DNA from 3 places in the Gordonia sp. ABKF26 genome. Region 3 is predicted to be linked to each of the others. Evidence: riboswitches for the same ligand, from Rfam matches in the RefSeq annotation. Region 3 holds a riboswitch; each other region holds the start of a gene.
What was found. Region 3 has a riboswitch for thiamine pyrophosphate ahead of thiC (phosphomethylpyrimidine synthase ThiC). Riboswitches for the same ligand answer to the same signal wherever they lie in the genome.
Positions count from the first base shown of each region.

Region 1 (7,806 bases), 3.7 Mb from region 3:
GGGTGACCGGTGCCGAGACCTGTGAGCTGGCCCTTGCTCTGGACTCGCTCGGCGACACCGCCGACGCCATCGAGCTCATCGCCTCGATCCAGCACCTCCGTGATCCGGACGGATCGTATTGGACCGGGCTGGTGTTCGCCGACGGCAAGCGCTGGCCGGTCGAGAAGAGTTGCTGGACTTCGGCCGCCGTCGTCCTCGCGGCCGACGCGGTGAGCCGGACGAGCGTCGCGAACGGGATCTTCCGGGATGTCCGTCAGCGTCTGGTCGCACCGACACCCTGACCGGTGACCCGGCGGGCGGTCATTCCGCGAGCGTCGAGCCCGAGTCGCTCTGCTCGGCAAGGGCGCGCCGGGCCTCGTCGTGCAGCACTGCTCGCAGATCCTCTTCGAGCGCAACGAATTCCGGTGAGGTGAGGACCGCGAGTTCCCGCGGCCGCGGGAGCTCGACGCGCGCTTGGCGGACGACGGTCGCCGGTCGGGCGGACAACACGATGACCCGGTCGGAGAGGTAGATGGCCTCACGGATGTCGTGGGTGATCATCAGCACCGTCCACCGGTAGCGTTGCCATACCGACTGCAGCCACGACTGCATCTCCGTCCGGGTCAACGAGTCCAGGGCGCCGAACGGTTCGTCGAGCAGCAGCAGATCGCGGTTCTGCACGACCGTGCGGAGCAGGGCGGCCCGCTGTCGCATCCCCCCGGACAGCTGAGACGGGCGCGCGTCCTCGAACCCGGACAACCCGAAGGTCGGGAAGAGCTCCGCCGCCCGGCGACGGGCATCGGCTGCCGGCACACCCTGTACCTGCAGGCCGAGGATCGTGTTGTCGAGGATCGTGCGCCAGGGGAACAGGAGATCCTTCTGCGGCATGTACGCGCAGTGTCCGGCGATCGCGGCGTCGCCGCCGACGGTGACGCTGCCGGAGTCGGGTACGTCGAGCCCGGCGAGCATGCTGAAGATGGTGCTCTTGCCGCAGCCACTCGGTCCGATGACGGAGACGAACTCGCCGGGCTCCGCCGTGAACGAGACCGCGTCGAGCACGTGACGCGGAGGTTGCTCGCGGCCGCTCGGGGGGAAGGATTTCGTCAGCCGGTCCACGACGAGCCGGCGAGCGTCGTCGGTCATGAGGGCTCGGTCTTCTCGGCACGAGCCCACGGCACGACGACGCGTTCGATCGCGAATGTCAGCAGATACAACCCGACGCTGATGACGGCCGTCACCAGCACGGCCGCGAGCACGAGGTCGGTGCGGAACGAGTTCTTCTGGAGGCTCATGTAGATGCCGAGCCCCTGGCTGGCGCCGACGTACTCGGCGAACACGGCACCGACCACCGCGTAGGTGATGCCGATCCGCAGCGCCGTGAAGAACCGGGGGAGCGCGGACGGCAGGCGCACGTAGCGGAAGATCTGCCGGCGGGTGGCGCCCATGCTCCGCAGGAGTGCGCCGGCCTCGCGATCGGCGGCCGCGAACCCCTCGATCAACCCGATCGCCATCGGGAAGAAGGTGACAAGGGCGATGACCAGCACCTTCGGTAGCACGCCGAAGCCGAACCAGATGATCATGAGCGGGGCGATCGCGATGATCGGCAACGTCTGCGACGCGACGAACAGGGGCACGAAGGCTCGCCGCAGGGTGGGCGAGAAGTCGACGATGATCGCCAGTACCCATGCCAGGACCAGTGACACCGCGAAGCCGATCAGGGTGACCTGAAGCGTCGCCCCGGCGTGCACCCCGATCTCGTCCCGATGCGCCCACCCTTGGCCCGCGACCCGGGACGGCGACGGCAGCAGTTGCGGTCGGACCCCGCTGAGGTCGACATAGACCTGCCAGGCCGCGACGAGTACCACCACCGCCACGATCGCGGGCGCGGCCCGCCGGAGGCCGGTGCTAGCGGGACGCGTCGAGGTAATCATTGGTGAAGTAGGTCGACCAATCCGGCTCGGCTGTGAGCGCGGACCCGTCCGGACCCGTGAGAAGCCCACTGCGGTAGAGGAACCCGGAGTTCCCGGCCCACTGCTCGAGCGTCTGCCCGCCCACCCGGCCGTTCGCGTCTTTCATGTACTGGGCGGCGAGCATCCGCTGGCTCTCGACGACCAGCTTCTCGTCGTTGAACGCGCCCGGATTGGCGGCGATGAGGTCGCGGGCGGCGGCATCCGGGTCGTCGGCCGCAGCCTGGTAGCCGCGTTGCAGCGCCCGTACGAACCGGCCCGCACGCTCCGGGTTCTCGTTCAGCCAGTCCTCGTTGGCGTCGACGACGATCGCGTAGGCCTCCGGGAAACCGAAGTCCGTGTAGTGGAAATACCTCATCGGCGTTCCGTGGTGCTCGGCCTCGATGCCCTCCCAGGCGAGATACGAGACGGTGAAGTCCGCCTTCCCGGAATAGACGGCCTCGTATGCGGAGGTGCCGAGGGTGACCGAGGTGAATTCACCTGTGCCGCCGTCGTTCCGGATCACCCGCTTGAGTGTCTCCACCTCACCGGGGTCACCGAACCCGGCATAGGTCTTGCCGTCGAGGTCCTTCGGGCTCGTGATGTCGGCGCGGTCGGCGCGGACACCGATACCTGTCGCCCACCGCTGTAGTGGTGCCAGCACGGAGATCGTGTGCGCGCCCGATGCCCGAGAGAAGGTGGACGAACTGTGGGTGCTGATCCCGAATTCGGCGTTCCCCGCGTCCACGACGGTGTCGACGGAGGTGTTGTTGTAGGGCAGGATCTCGACGTCCAGGCCGGACTCGGCGAAGTACCCGCGCTGTTGCGCCACGAACAGGCCTGTGTGATTGGTGTTCGGGGTCCAGTCGAGCGCGAACCGGATGGTGTTGTCGGAGGCGGTGTCCGACCCGCACGCGGTGGCCGTCGACAACACCGCGACGGTGGCAACGAGGCAGGCCAGGACGCGGCGCACGCGGCCGGTCATGCGGCGGGCCATGCGTAGGGGTTCAGCGCGGTGTCCCAGAACATGAGCTCGTACCGGGTGGCGATGGTGAACGCCGCGGACATCGCAGCCCGTTCCGGCGCGCCGGCCGACGCCGCCGCCGCATCCACCAGTTCCCTTGCCCGGGCGGCGGATTCCTGGAACTCCGGGGCGTCGTAGGTGGTCACCCACTGGGCATACGGGTGCTTCGGGTCGGCGGCGAGGACCTCGGCGGCGCTCGCCGCCAGTCCCCGGCCGACGTCGGCGTAGATCCAGAAGCAGGGCAGCGCCGCGGCGGCACCGACCGCGTACGACTCGGTCGCTGCGGTGGCGATCAGGTAGGACACATAGGCCAGGCACGCGGTCGACGGCTCGGGCTCACCCTGCCGCGGCGGCAACTGGCCGCCCCCGAGCAGGTCGCCGTGCAGGGCGACCTCGACGGTGGCCGCGGTCGACGACGAGTTCGCCCAGAATGCCGCGGTCTGCGGGTCGGGCGACTTCGACGCCAGGATCGCGAGTGCTTTCGAGTACCCGGCCAGGTACAGCGAGTCCTGCTCCAGGTAGGTGCGGAACACCTCGAGGGGCAGCGTGCCGTCTCCGAGGCGGTGCAGGAATTCGAGATCGTCGATCGACGCTCGCAGAGCTGTCGTCTGTTCCCACAGGTGGTCGGTGAAGCGGCCGGGATCCGGCGCGTGCGCATGCAAAGACATGACATCCCTTCGTCAGCATTACCTGGACAGGTTCTCGGGTCTCATCTCAGCCCCGCAGTTGCGGAGCACCCCGTGTCAGAACGCACCCAGGCTAGCAGAGGGATTCGGGCCTCTACACGACTGCCGGAGCGATACCCAACTTTCCCGCGAGTTTCGCGAGGTAACCGGTCGCGCGCTCCACCGAGTCGTCGGGCAGGCCGTACAGCACTGTCGTGACACCGATCTCGCGCCACTTCTCGAGTTTCTCGGGAACCGGTCGGAAGTCGAGGACGACGATCTCGGGATCGCCGGTGCGACCTGCGTCGGCCCAGATCTGCTTGAGCAGCGACACCGAACCCTCGATGTCCTCCTCGCCCGGGGTGGTGATCCAGCCGTCGGCGCTGCGCGCGATCCACTTGAAGTTCTTCTCGTTGCCCGCCGCACCCACCTGGACCGGGATGTGCGCCTGGGTCGACTTGGGCCACGCCCAGCTGGGACCGAATTGCACGAATTCGCCGTCGTATTCGGCTTCTTCCTCCGACCACAGCGTCGACATCGCCTCGAGGTACTCGCGCAGCATGGTGCGCCGGCGCTTCGGCGGCACGTTGTGGTCCGCGAGTTCGTCGAGATTCCAGCCGAATCCGACGCCGAGGGTCACCCGTCCGTTCGAGAGGTGATCGAGGGTCGCGATGGTCTTGGCCAGCGTGATCGGATCCGATTGCACCGGAAGGGCGACCGCCGTGGCCAGACGGATGCGTTCGGTGACCGCGGCGGCGGCGGCCAGCGATGTCCACGGGTCGAGCGTGCGCATGTACCGCTCGTCGGGCAGGGTCTCGTCACCGGTGCGCGGGTGCGCCGCGTCGCGCCTGGTGGGGATGTGCCCGTGTTCGGGAACGTAGTAGGAAGCGAATCCCGCGTCCTCGATGAGTGGGGCGAGGACGTGCGGCTTCAATCCGCGATCACTGGTGAACTGCACGATCCCGAAATCCATGGTGCCCTCCGACGGCGTCGTTCGGCCGCCCGGGACGGCCGGACGGTTGACTGGACACCAGTCTAGGTGATTGGCGTCACCCAGACCAGAGGAGGACCAGGGCTCGGACGCGGTCAGTGGCGTGGATCGGTGCGGAACCCGGGGAGGATGAAGACCTCGAGGTGTCGTCGGACCTGGGATGCGTCGTCGATGTCGACGGTCTCACCTGGCGACGTACCCAGGCTGATCAGCACGCGGGCAACCCATTCGGACACCTCGCGCAGGTCATGTCCCGGATGGATCTCGCCCCGGTGCGCGGCGTGCTCGACGAACGGGAACCAGAACGCGGCGAGGTCGGGGACGAGCTTGACGACGCCCACGCCGGCGCATTCGGCGAACTCGGTCGGTTCGTCGGTGCGCAGCCGCATGAGCAGGGTTCCGGGGTCGTCGTACGCGCCGCGGCCGATCCGCACACCGGCAGTGAGCCGGCCCGCCAAGTCGTCGATCCCGTCGAGTTCGGCGCGTGCGTCCCGCCAGAAGGACTCGGTGAGGCGCACGATGGTGGCACCGATCATGGACGGTTTGTCGGGATAGTGCCGATAAAGCCACGCGCGCGAGACCCCGGCCGTCTCGGCCACCTGCTGCATCGTCGTCGCGCGAATCCCCTTGTCGGCGAGCAGCTTCTCCGTCGCATCGAGTAGGCGGTCCTGGACCGTGGTGGTCGGGGCTTCGGTCACGGACACTCCTGCGGTCACGGTCTGCGCGCACTGCTGCGTACTCGTCGGCGGTTCCGGCGAACGGACGACGGCGTCGTAGACAGTTCGCGGATTCTGTGTACACGATACGTCGCATCGTGTAGACACAAACCAGAATCTGTCTACACGCATGACCGAGACCCAGACGACCGAACCACGACGTGTCCGACGAGGGGGCAGTGTGCCTTTACCAACCACCGCGATCATCGGGGCCGGCATCAGCGGTCTGACCGCAGGCAAGATGCTCACCGATTACGGCGTTCCGTACACATGCTTCGAGAGTTCCGACCGGGTCGGCGGCAACTGGGCGTTCGGCAATCCGAACGGCCACAGCAGCGCATACCGCTCGTTGCACATCGACACCTCCAAACACCAACTGTCGTTCCGGGACTTCCCGATGCCCGACGAGTACCCGGACTTCCCGCACCACACCCAGGTGAAGGCCTATCTCGACTCGTACGCGGAGGCCTTCGACCTCTACTCGTCGATCGAGTTCACCAACGGCATCGAACACGCGACCCGACTCGACGGCGGCGGCTGGGAACTGCAGACCCAGCTGGGCGAGCGACGCCGGTTCGATCTGCTAGTCGTCGCCAACGGGCACCACTGGGACCCCCGGTGGCCGGACTTCCCGGGCGAGTTCGACGGCATCGAGATGCACGCCCACCACTACATCGACCCGCGCACCCCGCACGACTTCATGGGCAAGCGCATCCTGGTCGTCGGACTCGGCAACAGCGCGGCCGACATCGCCGTCGAGCTGTCGTCGAAGGCACTGGACAACAAGCTGACCCTGTCCACGCGGTCGGGTGCATGGATCGTCCCGAAGTACTTCGGCGGCAAACCGGCCGACAAGTACTACCGGTCGACGCCGTACCTGCCCACGTCGTGGCAGCGGAAGTTCGTCCAGGTCATGCAGCCCGTGACGGCAGGACGTCCCGAGGACTACGGACTACCGACGCCCAATCACAAGTTCTTCGAAGCACATCCGACCCAGTCGGTCGAGCTGCCGCTCCGGCTCGGCTCCGGCGACGTCATCCCCAAGCCCAACATCAACCGATTCGACGGCTCGACGGTCCACTTCGACGACGGCACCTCCGACGATTTCGACATCATCATCTACGCAACGGGATACAACATCACCTTCCCGTTCTTCGATCCCGACTTCATCAGCGCCCCGGACAATCGCATCGATCTGTACAAGCGGATGTTCTATCCGGGGATCGACGACCTCGTCTTCGCCGGTTTCGCGCAGGCGGTCCCGACGCTGTTCCCGTTCGTGGAATGTCAGGCCCGTCTGATCGGGGCCTACGCCACGGGGCACTACCGGCTCCCGTCGGTGCCGGAGATGCGGCAGACGATCGAGGCCGACATGCAGTACTACACCGGCCACATGCTCGATCGGCCGCGGCACACCCAGCAGCTCGATCACTATCTGTACGAACACAACATGCGGACCAAGGAGATTCCGGCGGGTATCCGCCGGGCCGAACAGCAGGGGCCGACCGAATGGGCCGGCGTCGCTTCCGAACTGGTCTCGAAGGGAGCCTCGGCATGAACACACCGGACGGTGCGACCACCGTGCGCTTCTCCTCGTCGGACGCCGAGTGCGACGCCTGGTTCTTCCCGGGCGCGGCCGCGTCGCCCTTCGAGGTCGACGGCACACGGCCCGTCGTCGTGATGGCCCATGGCTTCGCCGGGACCAAGGACTCCGGTCTGGGCCCCTACGCCCAGCGCTTCGCCGAGGCGGGCCTGGCGGTGCTGGCGTTCGACTATCGCGGCTTCGGGTTGTCGGGAGGAGAACCACGGCAACAGATCTCGTTGGAACGTCAGGCCGATGACTACCGTGCCGCGATCGTGGCCGCGAAGAAACAGCCGGGCGTCGATCCCGGTCGGATCATCCTGTGGGGTGTCTCGCAGTCCGGTGGCCATGCACTGACCGTGGCCGCGGACCGCGATGACGTTGCCGCGGTCATCTCCGTCATCCCCTTCGTGAACGGGCCGGCCGCCGGCCGGGTCGCCTACGCGCAGAACGGCGGGGCGGCGATCGCGAAGTCGACCGCGACCGCGGTGGCCAGTGCGGTGTCGCGACGCCTCGGTCGTGCCCCGAAGATGATGCGTGTCGTGGGGCAACCCGGCGACACCGGCGCCGCGCTGACGGCGCCCGGCTACCAAGAGAGTTACCAGGCCATTGCCGGCCCGTCCTGGCGCAACGAGGTCGACGCCTCGGTCGGCCTGGAGATCGGGGGCTTCCGCGCGGACAAGTATGCACACCGGGTCTCCGCTCCGGTGCTGTTCCAGATCGCTGACTTCGACTACGTCGCACCGCCATACGCCGCGTCGAAGACGGCCTTCAAGGCACGCGCCGAGGTGCGGCACTACCCGTGCGACCACTTCGACGTGTTCGCCGGGAACGACTGGTTCGAGCCCTGCGTCAAGCACGAGATCGATTTCCTGACACGGCATCTGGTCACCATGGGCCACA
Region 1 is NZ_JBGCVZ010000003.1:1,658,637-1,666,442, forward strand. It holds gene AB4Z55_RS07990 (prenyltransferase) at 1-281, shown strand, start outside; gene AB4Z55_RS07995 (ABC transporter ATP-binding protein) at 301-1,122, opposite strand; gene AB4Z55_RS08000 (ABC transporter permease) at 1,119-1,910, opposite strand; gene AB4Z55_RS08005 (ABC transporter substrate-binding protein) at 1,885-2,910, opposite strand; gene AB4Z55_RS08010 (TenA family protein) at 2,907-3,617, opposite strand; TPP riboswitch at 3,605-3,700, opposite strand; gene AB4Z55_RS08015 (LLM class F420-dependent oxidoreductase) at 3,730-4,587, opposite strand; gene AB4Z55_RS08020 (TetR/AcrR family transcriptional regulator) at 4,701-5,309, opposite strand; gene AB4Z55_RS08025 (flavin-containing monooxygenase) at 5,503-6,879, shown strand; gene AB4Z55_RS08030 (alpha/beta hydrolase) at 6,876-7,806, shown strand, end outside.
Region 1: linked by a shared signal. The riboswitch ahead of AB4Z55_RS08010 (TenA family protein) and the one ahead of thiC (phosphomethylpyrimidine synthase ThiC) in region 3 are both predicted to bind thiamine pyrophosphate.

Region 2 (7,806 bases), 4.3 Mb from region 3:
ACCTCACCGAACAGCGGGTGGTGGAACGCGACATCGAGGCGCCGCCCGTCGCGGGTGATGCGCACCAAGCCGGCGATCTCGGCCTCCTCGACTGCCTCTTCACCGGCGAGTTCGGCGAGGACGTCGATGTCGAGCGGCTCGCACAGGCTCAGATACTTCAACGCGCCCAGGACCGAACCGTCCAGTTGCTCGATCCGGCCCTCGAGCAGCGACGCGAGCTCCGAGGTGATGGCGGCACGCCCGCGGAGTTGCCACACACCGTTGACCTGCCGCAGGGTGTCGGCCTGCCGGGCGCCGTCGACGAGATGCCGGAGGAACAGTGCGTTCCCACCGGAGGCCTCCCACATGAGATTCGCGGAGTGCTCCTCGAGCTGGCCGCCGAGCACGGACTCGATGAGCTCGACACTCTGTTCTTTGGTGAACGGCGACAACGTGATCCGTGTGAGATGGTTGTCCTTCCACAGCGAGGTCACCGCATCCGGGACGGTCTCGCCGCTGCGCACGGTCGCCACGATGTGCACCGCACGGTCGATCGCGAGTTGATGCAGGAGCGTCGCCGACAGTTCGTCCAGGAGGTGGGCGTCGTCGACACCGATGACGACATCGCCGTCGGCGAGCAGTGATTCACGCGCTGCCGCAAGGTAGGTGACCGGATCGCTCGACGTCGCCGGGCCGACGAGATGAGCGAAGACGCCCAGCGGGATCGACCGCGCGGACTCGGTACCCGCGACCCATCGCACCCCCGTGGGCAACTCGGCGGTGACATGCCGCGCAAGGGTGGTCTTGCCGACGCCGGAGTCGCCCGTCAGGACCACGCCACAACCGGTCGTCTCACCCCTGAGTGCCGCCTGGATCGTGCGGAACTCCCGATCGCGCTCGACAAGCGGCCAATTCGTGGACATAACCGCGAATTTTAGTCTGCCGGTGCCTACAATGGGCCGCGCCGAAGCACCAATGTGGTCCAACCGGATGCAGTGGCCAGCACTCAGCGAATCCCGGATTCGACATCAGCGGATCGAAGTACGCGAACTACGCATCCCGGGCGTTCGTGACCGTCACCGCCGCCGCCAGGAGCACGAGAGTGAACGCCGCGAAGTACAGCAACGATCCGTAGGCGTTCCAGTGGAAGGTGTCGCTGCCACCCGCGAGGAAGTTCCAGCCGTTGAGGAACGGCAGGAACGACACGATGTGCTCACCCACACGCGGGAGCACCGACACGATGCGCTCGAGGGCCAGCATCCAGACGAGCATGATCGCCACCGCGCCCGCCGAATGCCGCACGAGCGCCCCCACCGCGAGGCCGATCAGCGCGCACAGCATCGCGAAAACCGGCGTGCCCCAGAGGTGTCGGACGGTCTCGGACCCGGTCAGTGAGACCCCGACACCGGACAGCATCTGCGCGACCACGACCGCGACGACGCACAGGATCGCGACCACTGCGAACGAGAGTCCGCCGAACACGACCGCCTTCGCGATGAGGATCCGTGGGCGGCGCGGAATCGCGGCGAAGGTCGGGCGGATGGTGCCGAAACGATACTCGGTGGTGACACCCAGGATCGCCATGATCGCCAGGACCGCGACCCCGAACTGGTCGACGCCGATCAGGAAGTCGCCGGTGAGGGTGTCGGCCTCGCCGGGACTTCCGTACGAGGTTCCGGCGACGGCACCGAGCAGCACCGCAATACCCAGACCCAGCACGACGACGACACCGAGGCACCAGTACGGCGACCGCGTGCTGGCGAGCTTGATCCGTTCGGCGTTGATCGCGGCGATCACCGGCTCACTCCCCCCTGGTTGTCGGTGGCGGTGTAGTCGACAGCGTGGGCCGTCATCGACATGAACACCTCTTCGAGCGACGCCGACTCGGCGGAGAGCTCGTGCAACGTGATGCCCGCGGCGGCGGCGAGATCGCCGACGTGATCGGTCGTGGTGTCCGGTATGCGCATCACCGGACGCCCGCGATCATCCGGGTCACCCGGTGCGGGGTTCAGCCCCGCCGCGGCGAGCGCGGCATGCAACTGCTCCAGCTGCGGGCCGCGCACCCGCACGGACTGCCGAGCCCGTCCGGTGAACTCACCCACCGAGCAGTCGGCGATCAGCCGCCCCCGCCCGATGACGACGAGATGATCTGCGGTGAGCGACATCTCGGTGAGCAGGTGGCTCGACACCAGCACCGTTCGACCCTCGGCGGCGAGCTTGCGCATGAAACCGCGGATCCACACGATCCCCTCCGGATCGAGGCCGTTGACCGGCTCGTCGAACAACAGCGTGTGCGGGTCGCCGATGAGGGCACCCGCCAGACCGAGTCGCTGCGACATGCCGAGCGAGAAGCCGCCCGCGCGTTTCTTGGCCACCGACGTGAGCCCGACCGTCTCGAGCACCTCGTCCACCCGGGCGACCGGGATCTGGTTGCTGGCCGCCAGCCATCGCAGATGGGAACGCGCACTGCGGTTCGGGTGCACCCACCGGGCGTCGAGCAGCGCGCCGACCTGACGCAGCGGATGGTCGAGGTCGCGGTAGCGCTGACCGTTGATCGTGGCCGTACCCGAGGTCGGGCGATCAAGACCGAGCATCATGCGCATCGTGGTCGACTTGCCCGCACCGTTGGGCCCCAGGAAGCCGGTCACCCGTCCCGGCCCGACTTCGAAGGTGAGGTCGTCGACCGCGCGTTGACCGCCGAAGTCCTTCGTCAGATTCGCTACCCGCAACACGCCTCGACCATAGCCGTCCAAGCCGGAGCGGCCCGGTCCGTCATTCGGACGGCCTGTCGCGGGCGACCGTCAGCTCTGCTCCCGGCCGGGCGAGGACGCGTGGGCCCAGAAGCGCTTGGGGATCCGGCCCGCCCGCGCGGCGAGCCGGCCCGCGATCACCGCATGCCGCATCGCCGTCGCCATCTGTTCGGGGTTCTCCGCGCGGGTCACCGCGGTGGCCAGAAGTACTCCGTCGCAACCGAGTTCCATCGCCAGGGCCGCGTCGCTCGCGGTACCGATGCCGGCGTCGAGGATGACCGGCAGCGGGTCGTCGAAGCGGGTGCGGCAGTCGTCGACGATCATCTCGATGTTGTGCGGGTTGAGGATTCCGAGGCCGGTCCCGATGGGCGAGCCGAGTGGCATCACCGCGGCCACGCCGAGATCGGCGAGTCGCGCGGCCAGGACCGGGTCGTCATTCGTGTAGGCCAGGACGACGAATCCGTCCGCGACCAGGGCGGCCGCCGCGTCGACGAGCTCGATGGCGTCGGGCATCAGGGTGCGCTCGTCGGCGACCACCTCGAGCTTGACCCAGTCGGTCTCGAACGCCTCGCGCGCCAACTGCGCGGTCAGCACCGCCTCGGCGGTGGTGTGGCACCCCGCCGTGTTCGGCAGGACCGCGATGTCGAGCCTCCGCAGCAGGTCGAAGACCCCGGTGCCCGAGGCGGCGTCGACGCGGCGGACCGCGACGGTGGTGAGTTCGGTGCCCGATGCGACGAGTGCGCGTTCCAGGGTCGCGAGATTCGACGCGCCCCCAGTGCCGGTGATGAGCCGAGACGAGAACTCGCGGCCGCCGATCCGCAACGGGTCGGGTGTCAACTGGTCAGCCACCCTGCACCGCCGTGACGATCTCGACGACGGCGCCATCGGTCATGGTGTGCCGGTCCCAGCGGCCGCGCGGGACGACCGCGCCGTCCACCGCGACCGCGATCCCGCGATCCGGCAACCCGAGTCCGGCGACCACATCGCGCACCGAGGCGTCGGCCTCGACGTCCACTGTCTCGCCGTTCACCGTGATACTCATTCCTCGACTCCTTCCAGGATCGACAGGACCCGCTCCGCGGTACCGGGAGCGAGGACGATCCCATTGCGTCCGTGCCCGGTCGCCACGACCGTGCGGGCGTCCACGCGGGTGACGAGCGGTAACCCGTCGGCGGTGCACGGCCGCAGACCGGCCGCCGCTTCGGTCAGCTCATACGTCCGCAGCCCGGGCATCACCTCGATCGCGTCGGCCAGCAGGTCGGCGACCCCACCGGCCTGCGGCGTCCGGTCGGCCATCCCCTCCGCCTCGTACTGGGTCGCCCCGACGACGACCCCGTCCTCGCGCGGGACCACGTACACGGCGCGGCCGTGCAGGCGAGCCCGGACGACGTGGTCGGGCGGGGGCACCGACCACCGCGTGCGACGAAGCCGCAGGATCTCCCCCTTGGCCGGGTGCAGGTCGACGTCCGGCCACAGTGCCGCGGTGCCGAGTCCGGCGGCGAGCAGGACCTGCGCGTCGGGGCCCAGGTCGTCGACATCGGACAGGGACTCGAGGCGAGCGGAGACGAGTTCCACGCCGGCACTGGTGGCCGCGGCGCGCAGCGCCTCGAGCAGTCGACGGTTGTCCACCGACCATTCCCCGATCGCGCGGTAGCCACCGACGAGTCGAGAACTCAGTGACGGTTCCAGCGTTCGGATGTCGCGGCCGGTCACCGGCTGCAGCGCGGCATCGGTGCCGGGCTGACCGGACCAGACGAAGTCGGCGAGGTGTCGCAGATACTCGAGGTCGGTGGCCGAGGCCGCGACGAAGAGCGAGTCGGTGGCGGTGACGACGGCCGGATCGTCGAGTCGCTTCACGAGCGCAGGCCAGCGGCGGACCGACTCGACCGACAGGGCGAGCGATGCCTCCTCGCCGGGGATTCCCTCGCCGAGCGAACCGAGCATGCCGCCCGCGACCCACGAGGCGCGCTCCTCGGCGCCGGCGTCGAGTACGCGAACCCGCCACCCGGCGTCGGCCGCGGCGACCGCGCACGTCAACCCGATGACGCCGCCGCCCACGACCGTGAGCGGGCGGTGCGCACGCTTCTGCTGAGGGGAATTCACGCTGGAATCACCTTCCTTCGCCGGAATGACCCGGATCAGGTTCGACGGTCAGCGGATGGGTCCGCACTCTCAGCCCGGCCGATCCGGACTCCCGTGTGTTCGTGCGGTCCACCCTACGCCCGGGCCTCGGGCGTCCGGTTAGCCTGGTCGGCGTGACGACCCCGAACCCCACCACGTCAGCGTCCGCGGACTCCGGCCGCGCGGCGGACCGTCGTCGTCGGCTCTCCGCGGCCCGCCTCTACCTGTGCACCGACGCCCGGCGCGAACGCGGCGACCTCCTCGACTTCGTCGATGCCGCGCTAGCGGGCGGCGTCGACATCGTGCAGCTCCGTGACAAGAACTCACCGGGCGAACGCGAGTTCGGGACCCTCGAGGCGCGGGAGGAACTCGAGATCCTCGCCGGGTTGCGGGCCGTCGCCGATGCGCACGGCGCATTGCTGGCGGTCAACGACCGCGCCGACATCGCGGCGCTCTCCGGCGCCGATGTCCTGCACGTGGGACAGGGCGACCTCGCGCCGTCGGCGGCCCGCCGGATCGTGGGCCCGGAGGTGATCATCGGCGCCTCGACCCACGACCCCGAGCAAGCTGCCGCCGCGATCGCCGACGAGGACGTCGACTACTTCTGCGTCGGCCCGTGCTGGACCACGCCCACCAAACCCGGCCGCGCCGCCGCCGGCCTCGACCTCGTCTCCGCAACTTCGGAAATGCTGTCGGGGACACCACAATCGCCGAAGCCGTGGTTCGCCATCGGCGGCATCGACGCCGGCCGCGTCGGCGAGGTCACCGCACTCGGCGCCGAGCGCATCGTCGTCGTCCGAGCGATCACCGCGGCCGCGGACCCGGCCGCCGCGGCCCGCGACCTCGCCGGGATGCTGTAGCGGCTCACCGCCGGCCGCGGGCAAACACGTTTGCCCGGTCGATACCTCGGGTCTATGGTGGACCGATCATGTTGTGCATCACGAGCGTTCTCGTAACCCGCCGCAGCGGGGTCTGACTCTGACCGACCCCCCGCTGCGGGTCGGTTGCGCTCTCCAGTCGGTCATCCGTTCTTCGACCGAAATCGGTTAATGAGATGCACCCTCTTCATCTGTCCCATCCATCCTGTTCGTGGCATGAGTGCGGCGACCGCCGCGGTGACGATCTGTTCACCGAGCGGTACGGACGTCCGCTTCCCCCTGGAATGCACGAGGAGGCGACCGGGATGACCTGGCAGGAATTCACCGACGAATGCTCCCGCGGCGGCGCGATCCGGCTCGGATCATGGTCGGTCGTGTCGTGTCCGGGCGACCTGGTCGAGTGCCGGGCGACGCTCGCGATCGCCGACCGCATCAGGTCGTGCAGCGCGGTCGCCGCCGGTCCGGTCGGCGCGATGACCTCGATCCTCCACGACGTCGGCGCCCCGGTTCAGATCGTCCGCCTGCATCAGCGGGTGGTCGACGGCGTGGTCACGACGTTCCTGCTGTGCGAGAACGACGGCCGCCAGGCGTGGGCCGCCGGCGAGGGTGCGAGCGGCGACGAGGCGAACGTCCACGCCCTGATCGCCGGCGCGAACCGTCTGCTGGACGCCGATCGTGTCGGGGTCTGACGGGTAGGGAGCGGGACTCAGCTCTGGGGGTCGAGCATCGCGATGCGCTCGCGAAGCGTGGGCCAGGCGAGCCCGAACGCCGGGTGCAGCGGCAGCTGGTCGACGCGCTTCTCGTCGACCCACCGCAGCTCGGTGGATTCGAAGTTGGCGACCGTGCGGACCGGCGAATCGGTCTCGGCGATCACGGTCGTGTAGGTCCATCCGCCGGGTGACTCGTGGGTGACGACGGCCGCGACGACGCGCAGATCGTCGCCGGTGATGCCGGCTTCTTCCTCGGCTTCGCGAATCGCCGTGTCGACGGCGCCTTCGTGCGAGTCGCGCGCGCCGCCGGGCAGCGCCCATGTCCCGCCCTGGTGCGACCAGGCGGCGCGATGCTGGAGGAGCACACCGGTCGATCCCTCCGGCAACGGCGCCCGCAGCAGCAGACCTGCCGCGCCGTGGACACCCCAATATCGTGAACCGTCGGGATCGATCACCCAGCCGTCGCCGTCGCCGCGCACCACGCCTCCTCGCAACCCGATCGCGTCGACCGGGTGCCTCCACCGTAAGTGAGACGCGCGCCACCTGCCAGGGAGTCCGCGCAGCGCTTGCGGATCCCGGGTGGCGAACCCTGAGGCGACCCGGTTGCACGCACTGCGAGCCGAACGGTCGAGGTCGGCGACGCGGGGCCGGTCGAGCCCGGAGGAACCCCGCCCGATGGCATAGGGTGAAACACGCACGACCCGGTGAACGATGACCCAGATGACACAACACCTGGCGTTGATCGCCCGGTCACGCGAATCCGGAACGGGGAACCGGTGACCGTACGACCGCACCGGAGACGATCCAGCGTTCGAGAAGGGATCAGGTAGGTGACCGGCGACGCGTCCTCCGTGCGGACGGCGCTGACGCGTGGCGGTCGCACGATCCGACCGGCGCAATCCTCACCCCCGATCCGACAGGTGCTCGCCGACCGGCGCGAACTCGTCGCCACGGCCCGGGAACGCGCCCAGTCGCCCTTCCAGACCCTCCGGCACTTCGCGGTCACCACCCCCGGCAAACTCATCATCATCTGCGGCATCCTGGCGCTCGGCTGTCTGAGCACCGGGCTGTACGCGTCGACGGTTCTCGAGGACCGCACCCAGACCCTGCAGCGCCTCATCGATCGGACCGAACCGCTCGCCGAGGCCGCACAGGTCCTCTACAGCTCGCTGTCGATCGCCGACGCCTCCGCGAACGCCGCGTTCATCTCGGGCGGTCTCGAGACGCCCGAGTTGCGGCAGCGTTACTCCGACGCGCTGGCGACGGCGTCGTCGTCGTTGATCCTGGCGACCGGTACGTCCAGCGAACCCGGTTCCGGCATGGCGTCGGACCGGGCGGAGCAGGCAGTCAGCGCCGACCTCGAGACCC
Region 2 is NZ_JBGCVZ010000003.1:1,061,981-1,069,786, reverse strand. It holds gene AB4Z55_RS05420 (LuxR C-terminal-related transcriptional regulator) at 1-902, opposite strand, end outside; gene AB4Z55_RS05415 (ABC transporter permease) at 1,030-1,776, opposite strand; gene AB4Z55_RS05410 (ABC transporter ATP-binding protein) at 1,773-2,711, opposite strand; gene AB4Z55_RS05405 (thiazole synthase) at 2,781-3,578, opposite strand; gene thiS (sulfur carrier protein ThiS) at 3,571-3,771, opposite strand; gene thiO (glycine oxidase ThiO) at 3,768-4,832, opposite strand; TPP riboswitch at 4,827-4,937, opposite strand; gene thiE (thiamine phosphate synthase) at 4,985-5,710, shown strand; gene AB4Z55_RS05385 (hypothetical protein) at 6,034-6,417, shown strand; gene AB4Z55_RS05380 (NUDIX hydrolase) at 6,435-6,917, opposite strand; gene AB4Z55_RS05375 (hypothetical protein) at 7,269-7,806, shown strand, end outside.
Region 2: linked by a shared signal. The riboswitch ahead of thiO (glycine oxidase ThiO) and the one ahead of thiC (phosphomethylpyrimidine synthase ThiC) in region 3 are both predicted to bind thiamine pyrophosphate.

Region 3 (7,806 bases):
ACCGTCCCGCATCGACCGGTAAGGTTACCCTATCCTGGCTGTGTTTGAATGAACTCATGCCGACGCACCTCGACCACGTGACCGATCTGCTCGACGGTTTCTCCCCCCACACCGATGCACAGGCCCAGCGATACCGGGACGCGGGTGTGTTCCTCGGCCGCCCGCTGTTCGCGGCCCTCGACGTCGCGGCCGAGCGCTCCCCCGATGCGCCCGCGGTGACCGACGCATCCACCGACGGTCCGCGAACGCTCACCTACGCCGAGTTCCGCGCCGCCACCCTGCGCCGGGCCGCCGGTTTCGTCGACGCCGGTCTGCGGCCCGCCCAACGGGTCGTCCTGCAGCTCAACAACTCCCTCGACTTCGCCGTGACCCTGTTCGGCCTCCTACGCGCGGGTGTCGTGCCGGTGATGACACTGCCGGCGCACCGGATCACCGAGATCGCCCATCTCGCGACCGGCTCGGGCGCGGTCGCCTACATCGGCGAGGACGGCCGCCGGGGGTTCGACCTCCGCGACCTCGCGGCCGAACTGCAGTCGCGGGTGCCCGACATCGCGCAGGTCTTCATCTCCGGCGATCCCGGCCGGTTCGCGGCGCTGCCTGACGCCGACCCCGCCGCGACCGCGCTCCCCGACGGCCCCGACCCCGGTCTGCCTGCGCTGTTCCTGGTCTCGGGGGGAACCACCGGCCTGCCGAAACTGATCGCCCGCACGCACGACGACTACGACCTCAACGCGCGACTGTCGGCGGGCATCGCCGGCCTCACCGCCGACGACACCTACCTCGTCGCGCTGCCCGCAGCACACAACTTCCCGTTGAGCTGCCCGGGCATCCTCGGCGTGGTCGGCGTCGGCGGGCACATCGTCTTCGCCGACAACCCCAGCCCGGACAACACCTTCGACCTGATCGAGCGACACCGCATCACGGTGACGTCGCTCGTCCCCGCCCTCGCGCAACTCTGGTGCGCGGCGACCGAGTGGGAACCCGCCGACATCAGCTCGCTGCGCCTGCTGCAGGTCGGCGGCGCCAAGTTGGCCCAGCCCGACGCCGTCGCCCTCGACGCCGCACTCGGCCCCGTCGCGCAGCAGGTGTTCGGGATGGCCGAGGGTCTGATCTGCTACACCCGTCTCGATGAACCGCGCGAGCTTGTTCACCAGGTGCAGGGTTCGCCGATGTCGGAGCTCGACGAGGTGCGCGTGGTCGACGAGGACGGCGACGACGTCCCCGATGGCACGGAAGGTGAACTCCTGGTGCGTGGGCCGTACACGATCCGCGGTTACTACCGGGCCGCAGCCCACAACGAGAAGTCCTTCACGCCGGACGGTTTCTATCGCTCCGGCGACAAGGTGACGAGGCTGCCGTCGGGCCACCTCGCGGTGACCGGCCGCATCAAGGACACCATCGTCCGGGCCGGCGAGAACGTCGCCGCCGACGACGTCGAGGAGAACCTCCTCGCCCACGACTCGGTCCGACAGGTGGCGGTGGTCGGCCTACCCGACGACGCACTCGGGGAGAAGATCTGCGCCGCCGTGGTGCTCTCGCATGAGCACCCCCCGGCCCAGCCGCTGGAGCTCGCGACCATCCGCACGTTCCTCGCCGAGCGCGGACTCGCCTCGTTCAAACTGCCCGACGCGGTGCGGATCGTGACCACCCTCCCGGTGACCGCGGTCGGCAAGATCGACAAGAAGGTGCTGCGCGAGACCCTGCTCGCCGACTGAGCCGGCGCACCCCTCACACCGGAGCGAGGGTGACGATCCCGGGATGGCTGTCGAGGTAGCGCTTGGTGAACGTGCACACCGGACGCAGCCGGGCGCCCTGTTCGCGGGTGTAGTGCACGACGGTGCGGGTGAGCCGGGTGGCGAGACCGTGTCCGCTGTACTCGTCGTAGAGCACGGTGTGCAGCACGGTGATGGTCGTCTGACCGTCGGCCGTCTCGGTCGTGTACCCGAGAACGCCGACCAGATCGCCGGCCACCCAGAGTTCGAATCGGTCGCGGTCGGGGTTGTGTACCACCTGCGAGATCTGTTGCAGAATCGACTTCGCCGACTGTGGTGGTCGCTGACGATGCTTGCGGAGCACCCGACCCTCCTCACCTCGTGATCACGGACATCGGACCATCGGCGCGCGCCGGCACTGACTCGACATGACACCCGCCTGTGATCCGGGTCACACGGTACCTTACGGAACCGTAACTGCCGACCCCATGGCTCGGTTGTCGCATATCGATACGGTTCGCCGCACCCTGCCCGCCCGCCTCGTCGGGCGATGTAGGGTTGCGGACGCACGACAACTACACACCGCGGGGGCTCTCACGATGACCGAGGGCTGAGATGGCGACGGGCGGTCGCCGACCGCTCGAACCTGTCCGGGTAATGCCGGCGTAGGGAGTTGAGCCATGGGTACACCTGTATCCGCCACATACGACAGCAGCGCACCCGCCGATTCCGGGTTCCTGACCCTCGGTCCCATCGAGGGCAGCGTCAAACACCACCTCTCGGTCGACGATCTGCGCGTGCCGCAGCGCCGCATCCACCTCACCAATGGTGAGCATCTCGACGTCTACGACACCTCGGGGCCGTACACCGACGACGCGGCACACATCGATGTCGAGAAGGGCCTCGCACCCATTCGCGACAGCTGGCACCGGCCCGACCCGATCGACGGCGCGAGCACCCAGCTCGCCTGGGCGCGCGCCGGGATCGTCACCGCCGAGATGCGGTTCATCGCCGCCCGGGAGGGTGTCGACGTCGAACTGGTCCGCTCCGAGGTCGCGATCGGGCGCGCGGTGATCCCGGCGAACCACCGCCACCCCGAGTCCGAGCCGATGATCATCGGAAAGCGCTTCGCGGTGAAGGTCAATGCGAACATCGGTAATTCGGCGGTCCGGAGCTCCATCTCCGACGAGGTCGAGAAGATGGTGTGGGCCACCAGATGGGGCGCCGACACCATCATGGATCTGTCGACCGGCGCAGACATCCACACCACGCGGGAATGGATCATGCGCAACTCGCCGGTCCCGGTCGGCACCGTTCCCATCTATCAGGCACTCGAGAAGGTCAACGGCGACCCCGCCTCACTGACGTGGGAGCTGTACCGCGACACCGTCATCGAGCAGGCCGAACAAGGCGTCGACTACATGACCGTCCACGCCGGCGTCCTGCTGCGGTACGTGCCGCTGACCGCGAAGCGCGTCACCGGCATCGTCTCGCGCGGCGGTTCCATCATGGCCGCGTGGTGTCTCGCACATCACCGGGAGTCGTTCCTGTACACGCATTTCGACGAGCTGTGCGAGATCTTCCGGCGCTACGACATCACATTCTCCCTCGGCGACGGTCTGCGCCCGGGGTCGATCGCCGACGCCAACGACGAAGCACAGTTCGCCGAGCTCCGCACCCTCGGCGAACTGACCACGATCGCCAAATCGCATGGCGTGCAGGTCATGATCGAGGGACCGGGGCACGTCCCCATGCACAAGATCGCGGAGAACGTGCGCTTGGAAGAGGAGCTGTGCGAGGAGGCACCGTTCTACACCCTCGGCCCCCTCGCCACCGACATCGCACCCGCGTACGACCACATCACCTCGGCCATCGGGGCAGCGATGATCGCCCAGGCCGGCACCGCGATGCTCTGCTACGTGACTCCGAAGGAGCACCTGGGACTTCCGGACCGCGACGATGTCAAGGTCGGCGTGATCACCTACAAGATCGCCGCGCACTCCGCCGACCTCGCCAAAGGCCATCCGCGAGCCCAGGAACGCGACGACGCACTCAGCAAGGCGCGCTTCGAGTTCCGATGGACCGACCAGTTCAACCTCGCACTCGATCCGGACACCGCTCGCGCGTACCACGACGAGACACTGCCCGCCGAGCCTGCCAAGACCGCCCACTTCTGTTCGATGTGTGGGCCCAAGTTCTGCTCGATGCGGATCTCGGCAGATGTCCGCGCCTATGCCGAGGAACACGGTCTCGTCACCGCCGAGGACATCGACCGCACGATCGCGGAGGGCATGGCCGCGAAGTCGGCGGAGTTCACCGAGGCCGGGAACCGCGTGTACCTGCCGCTCGAGACGGTTGGTGGCGAGTGATGCGCACAGTCAACGCGAAACAACGCACAGTCGACGGAGATCGACGCACGGTCGACAAGGAAGGCTTCGTGGAACTCCCTGTTGCGCAGCCCGGTTCTGCTCCCGTTCGGGTCCTGACCATCGCCGGATCGGATTCGGGTGGTGGTGCGGGAATCCAGGCCGACATGCGCACCTTCGCCCTGCTCGGGGTGCACGGGTGTGTCGCGGTGACTGCGGTGACCGTCCAGAACTCGCTGGGTGTCCGCGGTTTCGAAGAGATCTCACCGCAGACCGTGGCGGCGCAGATCGACTCCGTCGCCGGTGACATCGGTGTCGCCGCGGCGAAGACCGGCATGCTCGCGTCGGCACCGATCATCGAGGCCATCGTCGAGCAGTGCGGCGCGAGCGGCATCGGCCGCGATGCATCCGTCCCGCTGGTGGTCGACCCGGTGTGCGCATCGATGCACGGAAACCAGCTGCTCGCCGACTCCGCGCTCGACACGTTGCGTCACAAGCTGTTCCCCCTCGCCACGGTCGTGACACCCAATCTGGACGAGGTTCGCTTGATCACCGGGATCGAGGTCACCGACGCCGATTCGCAGCGCGATGCCGCCAGAGCACTGCTCGATCTCGGGCCGCGGTGGGCCCTGGTCAAGGGCGGGCACCTGCGGACGTCGGATCGGTCCCCGGACCTGCTCTACGACGGTGACCAGTTCATCGAACTCAGTCATGAGCGGATCGACACCCCGCATGACCACGGCGCGGGCGACACCCTCGCCGCGGCGATCGCGAGCGCCCTCGCACACGGCTACCCGGTCCCCGAGGCGGTCGGTTTCGGAAAGGGTTGGGTCACGCGCTGCCTGGCCGCCGCCTATCCGCTGGGTGCCGGCCACGGCCCGGTCAATCCGTTGTGGCGACTGAGCGCGGGGCCCGCGGACTAGCCGACCGTCCGGTCGCTCCCGTCATTTCTCCCAGCCGATGTCCTCGATCGGGCCGATGTAGAACTGACCCGCCCCGTAGTTCGCCAGCCCTTCCTTCACCGCCACCATGGCGGGACCGTTGAACAGTGGCAGGTTCGAGAACTGCTGGAACGCCTCGTGTTCGACCCGGTTCCCGGCGGCTATCTGTGCTGTCGGGTCGCCGATCTGCGACATGGCCTCGATCTGCGCGTCGAGCTCGGGTGTCCCCGCGCCCGCGGGGTTGAACTGCGAGTCGCTGCACCAGACCTGACAGAAGTAGGCCATCCCGAACGGATCGCTCGAGGAGAAGCCCATCATGAACAGGTCGAACTCCTTGTTCACCACGACCTTCGAGAAGTCCGCTGACGGTCGTTGGGTCACGACGAGGTCGATGCCGACCTTGCCCAGGATCGCCTGCAGGGCGCGTGACAGGTTGGCGCTGGTGGTGTCGTCGCCGACATTCGGCAGGGTCAGTGACAGCCGCGCTCCGTCCTTGGTCCGGATGCCGTCGTCCCCGATGCGCCACCCCGCCTGATCGAGCAGACCCGAGGCGCGATCCGGGTCGTAGGAGACCACACCGGCCAGGTTGTCCCGATAGCCGGGTTGGAACGGATACAGCGACAGCGATCCGGGAAGTTCCTCGGTGTAGTTGAGACCGGTGAACCGGATGCGCGCCAGTGTTTCTCGGTCGATCGCCGTCATCACCGCCTCGCGCACGGTCCGATCGGCGAGGATCGGGGCGTCCAGGTTGAGCGCGAGCAGGGCCTGCTGAGGCGAGGCGGCCGTCCGGATGTCGATCCCGTTCATGGTCAGCACGCGGGCACGGGCATCCTTCGCCGCCACTCCGGCGACGTCGATCTCACCGTTCTGGAAGGCGTTGAGTGCGGCCTGCGACTCGAGCTGCCGGAACACCCGCCGGTCGAGTTTGCCGGGCTTGCCCCACCATTTCGGATTGCGCTCGAACACAACCGTTCCCGCGTTCGGATCGTAGGACGCGATCGTGTACGGCCCGGCTCCCCATTCGGTGTGCGGGTTCGTGACGTATCCCTTGTTGTAGGTGTCCGGGGAAGTCGCCTTCGGATGAAGCACCAGATTGAACAGACCGTCCGGCCACGCATACACGCCGTCGAACCGCACGATCGCCTGCCGGTCGTCGATCCCCCGGGTGACCGAGCCGATCTGGCTGTACCCGTCGGTCGAACTCACGATGTATCGGTCGTCGATTCCCCTACTGGTCCGCCAGGTCTCGACGAAGGCCCGATAGTCGATGGGCGTCCCGTCGTTGAAGAACGCCCGCGGATTGATGGTGTAGGTGACCACGGTGTCGCCGTCGACGGTCTCGGTGCGGACATCGGTGAGGTAGTCGGGGTTGGGCGAATACTCGCCGTCCGGTGAGAAGTAGGCCAGATTCGGGTTGTACCACCGCCACAGCGCCAGAGTGTAGGCCGAAGCGTCGGCGTGGAAGGTGTTCCACTGCGCGGACACCTCGGTGATGGCGGTCGTGAGACTGCCCCCGTCGCGGAGGTTCTCGCGCGGCTGCGGATTCAGCGACGCGCCCTCGGTGGTCACCGCTGACGTGTCGAGCGCGGCACCGCATCCCGCGACGGACCCGACCGCGATCACCACCACCGACAGCAGGATCCAGAACCGTCTCACGTCGATCCCCCCGGGCCGGGGTCGAGCTCCACGAAGTGGCAGGCCGCTCGGTGATCGGTGTGCGGATCCTGCTCGGTCGTCCGCAATCGGGGGACGACCGAGCGGCAGCGTTCGCGTCGCGCGTCGTCGAGGTCCCGGTGCAACGGGCAGCGGGCGGCGAAGCCGCACCCGACGATGTCCTCGGTGGGACTGGGTTGTTCGCCCCTCAGCACGATCGGCCGACGCTCGCGTTCGATTCGCGGGTCGGGGATCGGGACCGCCGACAGCAGGGCCCGTGTGTAGGGGTGCAACGGCCGGGTGAAGACGCGTTCGGTCGGCCCCTCTTCGACGATCGCCCCGAGATACATCACCGCGATCCGGTCCGCCAGCTGGCGCACCACCGACAGGTCGTGCGCGACGACGAGGTAGGCGACGTCACCGTCGGACTGCAACCGCCGGATGAGGTTGACGATGTCGGCCTGCACGGAGACGTCCAGCGCGGACAGCGGTTCGTCGAGGATGATCAGTTCCGGATCGGTGGCCAGGGCCCGCGCGATGGCCAGTCGCTGTTTCTGCCCGCCCGAGAACGCGGCCGGGAACCGGTCGGCGTGGACGGGGTCGAGCCCCACCCGAAGCATGAGATCGGCGACGGCGCGCTCGGTCTCGGCCTTCGGGTGGCCGAGCGCACGGAGTGGTTCGGCGACGATGTCGAAGGCGGTGAAGCGTGGGTCGAGAGCGTCCGAGGGGTCCTGGAAGACGATCGACACCTTCTGGCGCAACGCTCGTGCGGCACGCGAGCGGACCGATGCCGGGTCGACGCCGCCGATGCGGATCACGCCGGCCGGCTGGGCGAAGTTCATGATCTCGAGCAGGGTCGTGGACTTCCCGCTTCCCGATTCGCCGACGATCGCCATCGACTCACCGCGTCGTACATCGAAGGAGATGCCGTCGACCGCGCGGACCGAACCGACGCGGCGCCGAAGCAGGCCGCTGGTGAGCGGAAAGACCTTGACCATCTGTTCGACCTCGAGAACTGTTGCTGACGAACGATCTTCGTCGCCTCGAGGGGCCGCCGCACCGAACCCCTGCGTGCCGAACACCGGTCCGTCGAACACCGGGGTTCCGCCGAGCCGCCCGTCCGCCCCGATCTCG
Region 3 is NZ_JBGCVZ010000003.1:5,385,460-5,393,265, forward strand. It holds gene AB4Z55_RS25000 ((2,3-dihydroxybenzoyl)adenylate synthase) at 57-1,715, shown strand; gene AB4Z55_RS25005 (GNAT family N-acetyltransferase) at 1,729-2,076, opposite strand; TPP riboswitch at 2,287-2,401, shown strand; gene thiC (phosphomethylpyrimidine synthase ThiC) at 2,393-4,081, shown strand; gene thiD (bifunctional hydroxymethylpyrimidine kinase/phosphomethylpyrimidine kinase) at 4,081-5,001, shown strand; gene AB4Z55_RS25020 (ABC transporter family substrate-binding protein) at 5,023-6,675, opposite strand; gene AB4Z55_RS25025 (dipeptide ABC transporter ATP-binding protein) at 6,672-7,806, opposite strand, start outside.